3 regions of the Lysinibacillus phoenicis genome follow, and region 3 is predicted to be linked to each of the others. Evidence: riboswitches for the same ligand, from Rfam matches in the RefSeq annotation. Region 3 holds a riboswitch; each other region holds the start of a gene.
The links. A riboswitch is a leader RNA that binds a small molecule or an ion and turns the genes downstream of it on or off. The one in region 3 is predicted to bind cobalamin.
Positions count from the first base shown of each region.

Region 1 (4,207 bases), 1.7 Mb from region 3:
GGATGTAAATGATAATCACTTACTTGATGCTTTCTGAAAGCTGCTAGCACCTTCTGTTGATTATAAAATGCCATTTCTTCGACCTTTGCATGATAAGGTCGAACTCGCTCCTCTATTTGTGCTGCTAATGATAGCGTTTGTACTGATAAGTTAGATGTAAACGTCATTCTTTTCTTCTCCATTTCACCGTTGTCCCGCATTTCAATCAGTAAGATTTTTATGATCTAAATTGAACTAACTCTCTCTAGAATTTGCTAATCAACTACTGGTATATCAACGCTCATGACAGATCTTTTTCTTTATTTCATTATCATCTTAACAATTTGTATGTGTACCTGCAAAACTTGCCTATTGTTTCTAAGCGCATTTTACGCTAAGCTAATGTGCGGACTTGTTTCAAGAAGCGTGTTTAATGACTGAATTTGGCTCATAAATCCATAGATTTTGTTACAAGAAAAGTCTTTTAACATAAAAAGAAGTTTATTTATTAATAGAAGGGGTGAAAGGAATGGCTTGGGAGGTTTTTAGTATTATCGGAACAATTGCCTTTGCTATTTCTGGGGCAATTATTGCCATGGAAGAAGAATACGATTTATTCGGCGTCTATATACTCGGAATTGTAACTGCTTTTGGCGGAGGGGCTATTCGAAATTTACTTATTGGACTACCTGTCACGACCTTATGGGGGCAGGATATGATGTTTCAAATTGCGTTAGCAGCGATTACTATATTTTTTATTTTCCCTCATCATTTGATTCAGCATTGGCATCGTTGGGGTAACTTCACAGATGCGATTGGCTTATCAGCATTTGCAATTCAAGGTGCGTTGTATGCCGTGAAACTAGATATGCCTATTAGTGCTGTGATAGTAGCTGCTGTCTTAACTGGTTCGGGTGGCGGCATTGTGCGTGATTTATTGGCTAGACGTAAACCATTAGTTCTACGAGATGAGGTGTATGGTGTTTGGGCTGCACTTGCAGGGCTAATTATTGGATTTGAAGTGTTTACAGGAGACATCTTCCTTTATATTTTATTCGCCATCATCACAGTGTTACGCATTCTTTCCTATATGATGAAATGGCGTTTGCCTTTACGTAAGCTAAATCGAGCATAATGAGTGGGGAATAAGCCCAAATAGTATTGGAACTATACAGGCTTATTCCTTTTTTATTTAGCTAATAGTTGCATCGCTTCCTCTAACGTCACCATATTGTTCATCATGGAGCAGGCTGCATCTAAAATGGGAAAAGCTAAGGCGGCACCAGAGCCTTCTCCTAAGCGCATGTTCATATGTAGCATTGGTTCAATGCCGAGTAACGCTGCGGCAATTTTAGCACCCGGTTCCTCTGAAGCATGGGAAGGGATAATATAATCTTTTACTTTCGGTTCAAGCTTATATGCGATAAGTGCGGCAATAGTTGAAATAAAACCATCAATCACAACCGGCTTACGATGGACAGCTGCCCCTAGTATGATACCAGCCATGGCCCCTATCTCTAAGCCCCCGACTTTAGCTAATACATCTAAACCGTCTTGAGGGTCTGGTTGATTGACCTCAATAGCTTTTTTAATAACCGCTGCTTTATGAGCAATGCCACCATTGCCTACACCTGCCCCAAACCCTGTTACTTCAATTGGATCACATCCAGTCAATACAGCTAAAATAGCAGCACTAGGTGTTGTATTACCAATGCCCATTTCACCTGTGCCAAGTACATTAGCCCCTTTTGCTATTTCCTCTGTCGCCACATGAATTCCTACTTCAATTGCTTGAATGGCTTCCTCTTTAGACATGGCAGGTCCTTTTGCAATATTGTCTGTACCGTACTTTATTTTATTGATGATGACACCTGCACCGTGTGGAATCTCTTCTTTCACCCCTACATCTACTGTGACAACCTTGGCATTGGTAATGTTTGCAATTGCACAAACGCCTGTACCACCTTGAGGGAAATTTAATGTTTGAAAGACCGTAACATCTTGTGGATTCGTGGTTACACCTTCTTCACAAACACCGTGATCAGCAGCACAGACAATAATGACCTTTTTATCAACGAGCGGATATAATTGTCCAGTTATCCCAGAAAGCTGCACAGCAATGGACTCTAGTTTTCCTAAACTACCAGGGGGCTTACAGAGAGCATCTATACGCTTTCTTGCTTGCTCCCTCGTTTTCATGTCAGCACCTTGGATGTTTTGTAACGTGTTTTGTAGTAATTGCATGATAATTTCTCCTTTCCTTTTAAGACAAAAAGAAAAAGCCTGTAGTTTATCGTCACAACAAATAAACTACAGACTTTTCCATCATCCATACCTTTTAAAGCAAATAGGCAGGTCTCCTGGCTCAAGTTCAGCATTCCACAGCACCTTCCCAGCAACGCGCTAGTGGTATTTACTATAGAACTCCCTTATACAGTGGCGGGTCCGCTAAAGATTTTCACTTTATTCCCTATTCTCCCCTTTGGGCACCTAATGCTTTTATTAAATTACTTTAAATCTACGACAGCTTATTCTTCCTGTCAAACCCTTTTACACTTTTTCGATTTCACTTTGTAATGTGGAGCCTAATAGGAGAATGGCTCCTATTAGTTGTAGCAGCGTCATTTTTTCTCCAATAATCATCGTGGAGATCACTAATGATGTCAGTGGATCAATATAGCTAAGAATAGCTATACTTTGACCTTTTAGCTGTGACATGCCTAAAAAGAATAAATAAAACCCTATACCTGCATGGACAATGCCCAATACGATGAGTAATAGAATAGAAGCAAAATTTATTTGCATCACCTGAAAACCCGTCGTTCCTACAATATAGAGGCTGAGGAAAAATGCAGCTAAACAGAGTTGGATAATCGTATTATGTGGTTCCTTTAACCCGCGAATATTTTTATTTGTAAATGTTAGTAGGGTGTAAAAGCATGCCGCAATCAGACCATAGACAATACCAATTAAGTGTCCACTATTTTCTGCGTTCTGACTTTGCATTATCAAAAAAAGACCGATAAGTGCTACACCAACATAAACTATTTTTCTTGCAACTAGCTTTTCTTTTAAAATAATAGGCGATAAACAGATGACCAATACGGGTGCAAAATAATAACTTAGGGCAGCATTAGCAATGGTCGTTTCCTTATACGCCTGAAATAAAAATATCCAATTTCCACATAAAGCAACACTTGAAATTAATAACGGCCATTTATTCAGGACAATAGCGCTTCTTGCAAAGCTTTCCTTTTTATAAATAAAAATTACTAGTAAAAAACAAGCACCAATGCCACTCATCCAAAAGGCAATCTCACTAGAAGCTAAAGGAATATACCTTGCAAAAACACCGACAGCACCAAAAATAACCATAGATAATACAAATGCTAATTTTCCGCTCATTAAAAATTCCTACTTTCTACGCATATAGTTTGAGCCTATACAGTAGAATCTAATAAGAATGAGCAATCAGTTATCGGATGCCTAAACAGTAGATTCTAATGTAAAGACATTGTTGGGGGTGCTATTGATCGAAACATACAAAATCCCTCCTTCATTTCATGTTATCATAACATATTTCTGAAAATTCAGGAGAGTTTGTCTTTGAAAAAATGAGGTAAATTATTCAATAATCTAAATGATGAAAAAGGAGAAGATACGATGAATGCAAAAGAATTAAGAAACGCCATTGCTGAAACATGTGAAACTCATGATAGCCTGTATGCCCAGCTCGTAAAACCAATTAATCAGTTATTAATGGACATCGACGCATCTATCAGCGAAGAAACAGCACATACAATTATAAAAAATTTAAAATTATTTCATAGCGGACATAAATACATTACGGAGTGTCACTTTGATGAAAGTGACAATTTTTTAAAGGATGGTATTGAGCTTCTCCAAAAGGGGGATCTTGCGAATGGTGCACTACAAGTTTACGGGGCTGGTTTGAACTTTGCCAGTTATGCTGCAAAGATTAAAGGACAAAAAAATGTGAATCTTTATAACAATTTTGCAGAAAACTTTGGTTACATTATGAATTCATTAAAAGAATAGAGCTAAAAAAGAAAGAGTAGGCACTCTTTCTTTTTACGTATCACATTATTTAAATTCTAATTCTCCATCATATGCAAGCATGCCGCCTTCAAGATTTGTTACATCAAATCCTTGAGCTTCTAAATAGGCGCAAGCATTCGCAGAACGAGCACCAGCCTTACATACAACA
Region 1 covers NZ_JBDFMP010000002.1:1,643,448-1,647,654, forward strand. The annotation lists gene ABC382_RS09915 (methionine gamma-lyase family protein) at 1-167, opposite strand, end outside; gene ABC382_RS09920 (trimeric intracellular cation channel family protein) at 509-1,114, shown strand; gene cobT (nicotinate-nucleotide--dimethylbenzimidazole phosphoribosyltransferase) at 1,168-2,223, opposite strand; cobalamin riboswitch at 2,313-2,488, opposite strand; gene ABC382_RS09930 (DMT family transporter) at 2,530-3,384, opposite strand; gene ABC382_RS09935 (hypothetical protein) at 3,643-4,038, shown strand; gene ABC382_RS09940 (rhodanese-like domain-containing protein) at 4,084-4,207, opposite strand, start outside.
Region 1: another riboswitch for cobalamin. It lies ahead of cobT (nicotinate-nucleotide--dimethylbenzimidazole phosphoribosyltransferase); the one in region 3 lies ahead of ABC382_RS18115 (FecCD family ABC transporter permease).

Region 2 (4,207 bases), 2.5 Mb from region 3:
GGTTGATGACTCAAAATCTAGAGGACGATGACCAAGTGGTTCAAGCGGTACTTGCAACCTTCAGGAGGCTTGAACAGCACTGTATGCTAGCGCTCATTGTTAACGATATGGGGCGCGGTGTTGTGCCAATAGACAAACAAGCGCGACTCTTACGCGATACATGTGGTCGTTTATATCAGGCTTTATTCATTGAAGCCGAGCAAGTTGTACGTATTTGGTACGGACTTGCCGAACAGCTGAAGTGAGGTAAACATACTACAGAAAAGAGGACATGGAATGGATCGACAAAGATTAAGGAATTGGATATTGACAGCAATGGTAGCAGCCATTTGTGCAGTAGGGGCAGTTATTAAGGTGCCGGCATTTATTTCGACTGCTGCACTCGACTCGGCTCCTGCCTTTTTGGGCGTAGTCTTTTTATCCCCATTTTTTGCAGGTCTTGCTGGATTTATCGGTCATTTTATTACAGCGTTGACTGCTGGATTTCCATTAGGACCACTACATCTTATCATCGCGATCGAAATGTTCATCGTCGTGTGGATCTTTGGCGTAATGCATAGAAAAGGTCTACATGTTTGGAAATGGCCAGTGGCACTCGTATTGAATGGCATTGTGGCACCATTACCGTTTTATTTTTTAATTAGCCCCGCCTTTTTCTGGGGTGCATTAGGTAGCATTCTTATGGCAACTGTTATTAACCTAGTCATTGTTGCAGTAGTGATGCCTGTTTTATCAAAGGTCTTTTTGCGTAAGGAAGGTCGCGTTCAATGAGAAATGCTATGAAAGTGGGCACGTTCATTGTGACAATGGATAATGCGGCAGCCATTGGGGAAAAGCCACAAGATGTAGTGTCAGCATCTGACCAACTAACAGCTTACATGACAGCACGTGTGACATTTTTAGAGCAGCTTGCGGCACAGGCATTACCTTGCCAAGTTTTACTCGCTAATTTCTCTGGTGATACGGCATGGACACGTTATGAAAGAGGTATTCAACAGGTGTTTGAGGAAACTGGTATAGCCTGTCCTGCAATCGCAGGAAGTACGGAATCGAATATGCCCACGCTACAGTCAGGTGTAGCCATTACGATGCTTGGGGAAATACAACAACGTCAACCATTTGACCATGAACAGCTCAGCTGGTACACTTATGGCTTGCCGCTTGTAGGGGAAGAAGTGTTAGCGCATCCAGAAGACGTTGCACAGCTTCAGCCCATTTTTCAGGCATGGCAGGCGGATATCGTGCAGCAAGTTTGGCCAGTCGGGTCAAAGGGGCTACAAGGCGAATTAGCGCGTCTTTTTGGACAGCAACAAGTTGAAAGTTCGCTTGATCTGACCAAATCAGCAGGTCCTTGTTCGGTCATTTTGCTTGGCATCGATCCTAAAAAAGAGCAGCAGGCACAAAATTTTTTCCAAAGAAATTTTGAAAAACTACGCAAAACTGCACCGTAATAGGGCTTGTTTCGAGCAAAAGGGCTGCCTTAAAAATCGCAAGGTACGAAACACCTATTGCAACACGAAACACAATATGTTAGATTTGTTTAGGAGTTAAAACACAATATATAGTATTTGGACAAGCGGTACCAATATGGTTTAAAAGGGAATTCGGAACAAGAGTCATCTTAAGCCGAAGCTGTCCCCGCAACTGTAAGTGCTGACAAATAATCAAGAGACCACTGTTGAAAAAACGGGAAGGTGATTATTTGGAGGAAGCATGAGCCAGGAGACCTGCCGAGATGTTCAAGACAGCAACACATTCTTCGGGGATTGAGAAGTGGAGGCGAGAGATTTGTTCACTTCTTTGTGTGCACGTCCTTCATTTCCATTTCCGATTTTACAGCGATCACGTAACCGATAGATGTTGCGTGATCGCTTTTTGTGTTGCTTGGAGAAAGAAAGGGAGAGAATGTGTACATGACAATTCAAATCGAACAGCAACTAGCTAAGTTAAAAAATAGTTACACGGAGGATGAACTTGAAAGCTTTGTAAGGTTATCGGATCGTTGGCTACGAAAAAACGACAATGCCACTTTTGAAGCATGGGCGGATGCGATGATTTTACAAACACTTAGCCTAATTGATGAGGAAGAGCCCTATTGGACATTTGTGGCTGCACACATTTATTTAGAAAAATTATACGATCAATTTGCAACGCGACGTGGCGTTTCACCAAAGGATGTTTATCAAGAATTTTCAGCTCATCTTGCACACTACACTGAAGCGGGCTTATATCATGAAAGCCTAACAACAAAATATAGTGAGCAGGAGCTTCAACAATTAGCCAGCTATTTAGAACCTAGTCGTGACGAGCTATTCACGTATATTGGCTTGAAGACATTAATGGATCGTTATGTTGTACGTGATTATACAAAAACACCTGTAGAGCTCCCACAAGAGCGTTGGATGGTCATAGCCATGACATTAATGCAGGATGAAACAGAAAATCGTCTAGAAAAAGTGCGAGAAGCTTACTGGGCGATGAGTAATTTATATATGACTGTTGCAACACCGACACTATCAAATGCTGGTAAGACACATGGTCAGCTTTCAAGTTGCTTCATCGATACAGTGGATGACAGCCTACAAAGCATTTACGATACGAATACGGATGTCGCAACATTGTCTAAATATGGTGGTGGTATAGGCGTTTACATGGGCAAAATTCGTAGCCGTGGCTCGTCCATTAAAGGCTTCAAAGGTGCATCAAGTGGTGTGCTACCGTGGATTAAGCAGCTCAATAATACGGCTGTCTCTGTCGATCAGCTAGGGCAACGTCAAGGAGCCATCGCGGTTTATCTTGATGTTTGGCATAAGGACGTCTTTACGTTTTTAGATTTACGCTTAAACAATGGTGATGAACGACTACGTGCCCATGATATTTTCACAGGGCTATGTTTACCAGATCTATTTATGGAAAAAGTAGAAGCCCGTGGAGAATGGCACTTATTTGATCCACATGAAGTACGTGAAGTGATGGGCTTCTCTTTAGAGGATTTCTACGATGAAACAAAGGGCAATGGCTCCTTCCGCACGAAATATGCAGCATGTATTGCTAATCCATTATTAAGCCGTGAAGTAGTACCAGCCATCGATATTATGAAGCGTATTATGCGCTCACAACTCGAAACTGGCGTTCCATTCATGTTTTACCGAGATGAAGTGAACCGCATGAATCCGAATAAGCATGAAGGAATGATTTATAGTTCGAATTTGTGTACAGAAATATTCCAGAATATGTCAGCGACGGAGTTTGAATCCATTACATTAGAAGACGATGTTATCGTGACTCGTCGCAAGCCTGGAGATTTTGTGGTTTGTAACTTGTCCTCTATTAATCTAGGAAGAGCCGTGCCTGCTAATGTCTTAGAGCGGTTAATTCCGATTCAAGTACGTATGCTTGATAATGTTATTGCGTTAAATACTATCCCTGTGAAACAAGCAGAGCGTACGAACCTACGCTACCGTGGTATTGGACTTGGCACATTTGGCTGGCATCATTTATTAGCCTTAAAGGAAATTCAGTGGGAATCAGATGAAGCTGTAGAATTTGCGGACAAGCTTTATGAGGACATCGCCTACCTAACAATTCGTGCCTCTAACGCTTTAGCAAGCGAAAAAGGAGCGTATCCATTATTCGAGGGCTCTGATTGGCAAACAGGTGCCTATTTTGAAAAGCGCGGCTATAATAGCGACAAATGGAATGCTTTACGTGAGGCAGTGGCGAAAGAGGGAATGCGAAATGGCTATGTTATGGCAGTAGCCCCTAACTCATCGACATCGATTCTAGCAGGAAGTACGGCGTCAATTGATCCGATTTTCCAAAAGAGCTACTCAGAAGAGAAGAAGGATTACAAAATTCCTGTAACGGTACCAGATTTATCACCCGTAACGACTTGGTACTATAAATCAGCTTATTTCATCGATCAAAATTGGACAATCAAACAAAATGCAGCCCGTGCTCGCCACATTGACCAAGGCATTTCACTAAATTTATATGTTCAAAATACGATTAAAGCAAAGGATTTACTGGCACTGCATATGAATGCTTGGGCAAGTGGTGTGAAAACGACCTATTATGTACGCTCCACATCAGTAGAATTATTAGAATGTGAGTCTTGTGCAAGCTAGGAGGAAAAAACAATGACAACGATTACGAAACGACAAATTATGGATAAGGAAGCACCTAACCGTTCTACAGGTATCGTTAA
Region 2 covers NZ_JBDFMP010000002.1:845,224-849,430, reverse strand. The annotation lists gene ABC382_RS05680 (bifunctional adenosylcobinamide kinase/adenosylcobinamide-phosphate guanylyltransferase) at 1-245, shown strand, start outside; gene ABC382_RS05675 (ECF transporter S component) at 277-771, shown strand; gene ABC382_RS05670 (hypothetical protein) at 768-1,451, shown strand; cobalamin riboswitch at 1,561-1,750, shown strand; gene ABC382_RS05665 (ribonucleoside-diphosphate reductase subunit alpha) at 1,914-4,127, shown strand; gene ABC382_RS05660 (ribonucleotide-diphosphate reductase subunit beta) at 4,140-4,207, shown strand, end outside.
Region 2: another riboswitch for cobalamin. It lies ahead of ABC382_RS05665 (ribonucleoside-diphosphate reductase subunit alpha); the one in region 3 lies ahead of ABC382_RS18115 (FecCD family ABC transporter permease).

Region 3 (4,207 bases):
ATGTATTTGAATATCAGCAAAAACATGAAATACTTCCCGTAACAACGTTGGAGTAAGTACTTCTTCTGGCGTCCCATGACAAACTATTCGTCCATTCTGTAAAACGTAAATTTGATCACAGTACATTGCTGCGATATTTAAGTCATGTAAAGCCGCGACTACAGTTAAATGTAGAGTTTGAATTAAGTCCATAAGCTGGAGTTGATGCTGTATATCTAAATGATTCGTCGGCTCATCTAATATCAATACCTTAGCTTGTTGTGCCAGAGCACGTGCAACCATTACGCGCTTTTTCTCTCCACCGGAAAGAGAGCTAAAGCTTCGTTTCTCCAAATGTGAAATACCAGTTTGTAGAAGAGCATCTGCCACAATTCGGAAATCTTGTTCTTGATCAAGCTCCAATAGTTTTTTATGTGGCGTTCTTCCCATACTGACTAAATCATGTACTGTGAAGTCAAATAAAACAGGTGTTTCTTGACTAACAACGGCTAAATTTTTAGCAATCGATTTACTTGATTGCTTTAAAATATCTTGTTCGTTTAATAATACCGTACCACTTTCCGGTTTTAGCAGACGATACATATTTTTTAGCAATGTGGATTTGCCGCTACCATTAGGGCCAATGAGTCCAACAAGTTGTTTTTCTTTTATTTGAATACTTACTTCATGTAGTATACGCTCATCGTAAATGGAGAATGATAGCTGCTTTGCTTCTAATGTCATATAAGTTAGTCTCCTTCACCGAAAGAATAATTGTTACGACGGAGTAGCCAAATAAAAAATGGTCCTCCACAAAAGGCCGTTATAATACCAATTGGCATTTCTTGAGGTGCGATGATTATTCGGGCAAAAGCATCTGCCCACACTAAAAAGATTCCTCCAATTAAAGCACTAATAGGTATCACATATTTATAGTTTGACCCCACAATTAACCGAACGATATGTGGAATGATTAATCCCACAAATCCAATAGAGCCACTGACTGCGACAAGTACACCAGTTAACAACGAAACAAGTAAAATGAGCTGAATACGAAATTGCTGTAAATTAACCCCTAACGTTACAGCTGCCTCTTCCCCTAGTAATAATAAATTTAAATTTCGATAGTGTAGCCATAGTAGCCCAAATACGAGGAAGAATATGAAAGCCGGGATTACAATATTATTCCACTTGGCTCCAGCTAGACTCCCTAGCATCCAAAACATAACAGCCTTTAAAGCCCCTTCTTGTTTCGACATCATCAAAATGAAATTGGAAACGGCCGTTAAAATAAAGGACACAGCCATCCCCGCCAATAACAAGCGAAAAATTGAGACACGACCACCAACTCGTGATAAGAAAAATACGAGCGCAATGGCAAGTAATGACCCTAAAAATGCAGATACAGAAAGAGCATAGATTCCTAAAAATGAAAAGGCACCTAAAATAATTACTGAGGTCGCTCCAACAGCTGCACCTGACGAAATCCCTAATATATAAGGGTCAGCAATGGAATTTCTCACAAGTGCCTGAATTGCTGCCCCAGCAATAGCTAGACCAGCTCCAACAATAGCTGCGAGTAAAACACGTGGTGCTCTTATTTGCCAAATAATGATTTCCTGTGAGCGACTCCAGTCTTGCTCTATGCCATTTTGTATAATGGGGATTTTAGAAAGAATAACTTTCCATACATAGAAGGGTGTAACTGATACAGACCCAACCATAACGGCTATTGTCATAGAAACGATTAATACGAAGAAAAGTATTAAGGAAAAAAACATAAATTTTTTATTCATCCGTTTAAAGCTCCTACTAAGTATTGATGGATGAAGCAATAAAAAAAGGTATTCCATACGAAAATACGCATAGAAATACCCTAGATTAAACAAAGTCAGAAAATATCCAGCTATTGTCCGTAATTGCTTGCATCCTCGTGGGCATTACAGGTATTACTAATGGCAGGTCTCCTGGCTTCGAATCAGCATCCTATAATGGCCTTCCCATACTAACACAGTGGCAAAAAATATTATAAGACTCCTCGTTACAGTTGCGGGACAGCGTCGGACTTCCACCGACTTCCCTTTTAAGTGACATTCAAAAAATATCACACCAATAGTACTTAAAGTTATAAAATTGTGACGATTCTATCATACATTTTTATAATTAGTTAGTCTACACTATAATTGAGTTAACTTAAAACTATAATAAGGTTGACACAATTATATTCGTTTTTTACACTAGCAGTAAGAAGGTTTATAACGAGGTGAAATTTATGGCTACTGCTACACAACAGAGTCATCATAAATTAAGAACTATTGACATTACCTATATTGGGTTATTCTCAACACTTATGATGATAGGGGCTAATATTACCTCCTTTGCCCCATTTATGATGGTGGGTGGTGTACCGATTACACTACAAACGTTTTTTGCTATTTTAGCAGGACTGGTTCTTGGTAGCAGAAAGGGTGCGCTCGCCTGTACAGTTTATATGTGCATAGGATTAGCAGGAGCGCCTGTTTTTGCTCGTTTTGGTGGGGGAGTTGGACAAATTTTAAGCCCTACCTTTGGGTTTATTATTACATTTATTGGAGCAGCATTTGTTGCAGGACTAATTGTAGAACGAAGTGCAACAAAGAAAAGCTATATTGCGGCAGCGTTAATCGCAACTGCGCTTAATTATTTCCTAGGGACAAATTGGATGTATTTTGCCTACAAACTATGGGCAAGTGCACCAGAGGTCTTTTCATATAAACTAGCTTGGCTCTGGATGATCCCCCCACTACCAAAAGATTTTATCTTAGCGATTTTCGCTGGCATCTTCGCCTATCGATTACAAAAAACATTGAAAATCATGCCCATTCAATAAATAATTCCTCACATCTTTCTTGTTAGATGAAAGATGTGATTTGATTTTTGGTAGTAGATCATGTCCATTATTTCTGCACATTTATTTGCTACAGTATTAGCAAATAGTGAGGAGGATATGACATGATATTCAAACAAAAATGGTCAATGGCACTACTATCAGTATTAGCTTTACTTACTTTATCTGCTTGTACGGAGGATCAAACGAAGCCTGCGTCTACATCTAATCATACGACTGAAGAAATGGATCATTCGACAATGAACCATTCAAGTTCAGGCGAAGTACCAGCTACATTAAAAATTGCTGAAAATCCGAAGTTTCCTGTAGGAAGTACAGCTATTATTACGAACGGGCATATGGACGGTATGAAAGGTGCAGAAGCAGAAATAGTCGGGGCCTATGATACGACTGCTTATGTTATTTCCTATGAACCAACTACAGGTGAAGAACCTGTTAAAAATCATAAGTGGGTCATTCACGAAGAATTAATTGATCCCGAAGAAGCACCTCTGGCTCCTGGTACAGAAGTAAAAACGGATGCAGCGCATATGGAAGGTATGGAAAATGCGCTTGTCCATATTGAAGAGGCTGTACAAACAACTGTTTATATGGTGGATTACACTTCCACTTTAAATGGTGAGGCAGTAAAAAATCATAAATGGGTAACAGAAGAAGAGTTAACTTCAAAATAATTTAAACAACCTCTCCCAGTAGGTATGGTAGAGGTTGTTTTCTAGTTTTTATGTTCAAGTGTTGCGGACTTATGCCATTTATAACCGATACCCCATACTGTTTGTAAATAATCATCCGCAGGGAAGCCGCTTTTTCTTAATTTTTCTCGTAAATTACGCACATGTGAATCAATCGTACGATCTTCAATCATTACATTATATCCCCAAACTGTGTTGATAAGATGTTCTCTGGAAAATACTTTATTTTGATGATTTAAAAATAAGGCTAGCATGGAAAATTCCTTTGGTGTTAATGAGATTGCCTTTTGTTGAAAATAAAGTTCAAACGCTTCCTTATCTAATCGTAGCCCCTCAAAGCATATAACTTTTTCATCTATTTTCGCCCTTCTTAATACCGCATGTATACGCGCTAATAACTCTTCCTCATCAAAAGGCTTTAAAATATAATCATCAGCACCCATGTTTAAGCCTTTTACAATATCAGCATGCTCTCCTTTTGCCGTAAGCATAATAATAGGCACATCCCAAAACTTCCTAATTTCCTGGCAAGCTTGCCACCCATCCATCTCCGGCATCATAATATCCAACAGAACTAAATCCACATGCTCTTCTTCTAAATAATCGAGTCCTTCTAGAACGGACGACATGGCTCTACAATGAAAAGTAG
Region 3 covers NZ_JBDFMP010000002.1:3,328,020-3,332,226, reverse strand. The annotation lists gene ABC382_RS18120 (heme ABC transporter ATP-binding protein) at 1-723, opposite strand, end outside; gene ABC382_RS18115 (FecCD family ABC transporter permease) at 729-1,775, opposite strand; cobalamin riboswitch at 1,920-2,108, opposite strand; gene ABC382_RS18110 (biotin transporter BioY) at 2,252-2,848, shown strand; gene ABC382_RS18105 (YdhK family protein) at 2,971-3,540, shown strand; gene ABC382_RS18100 (response regulator transcription factor) at 3,582-4,207, opposite strand, start outside.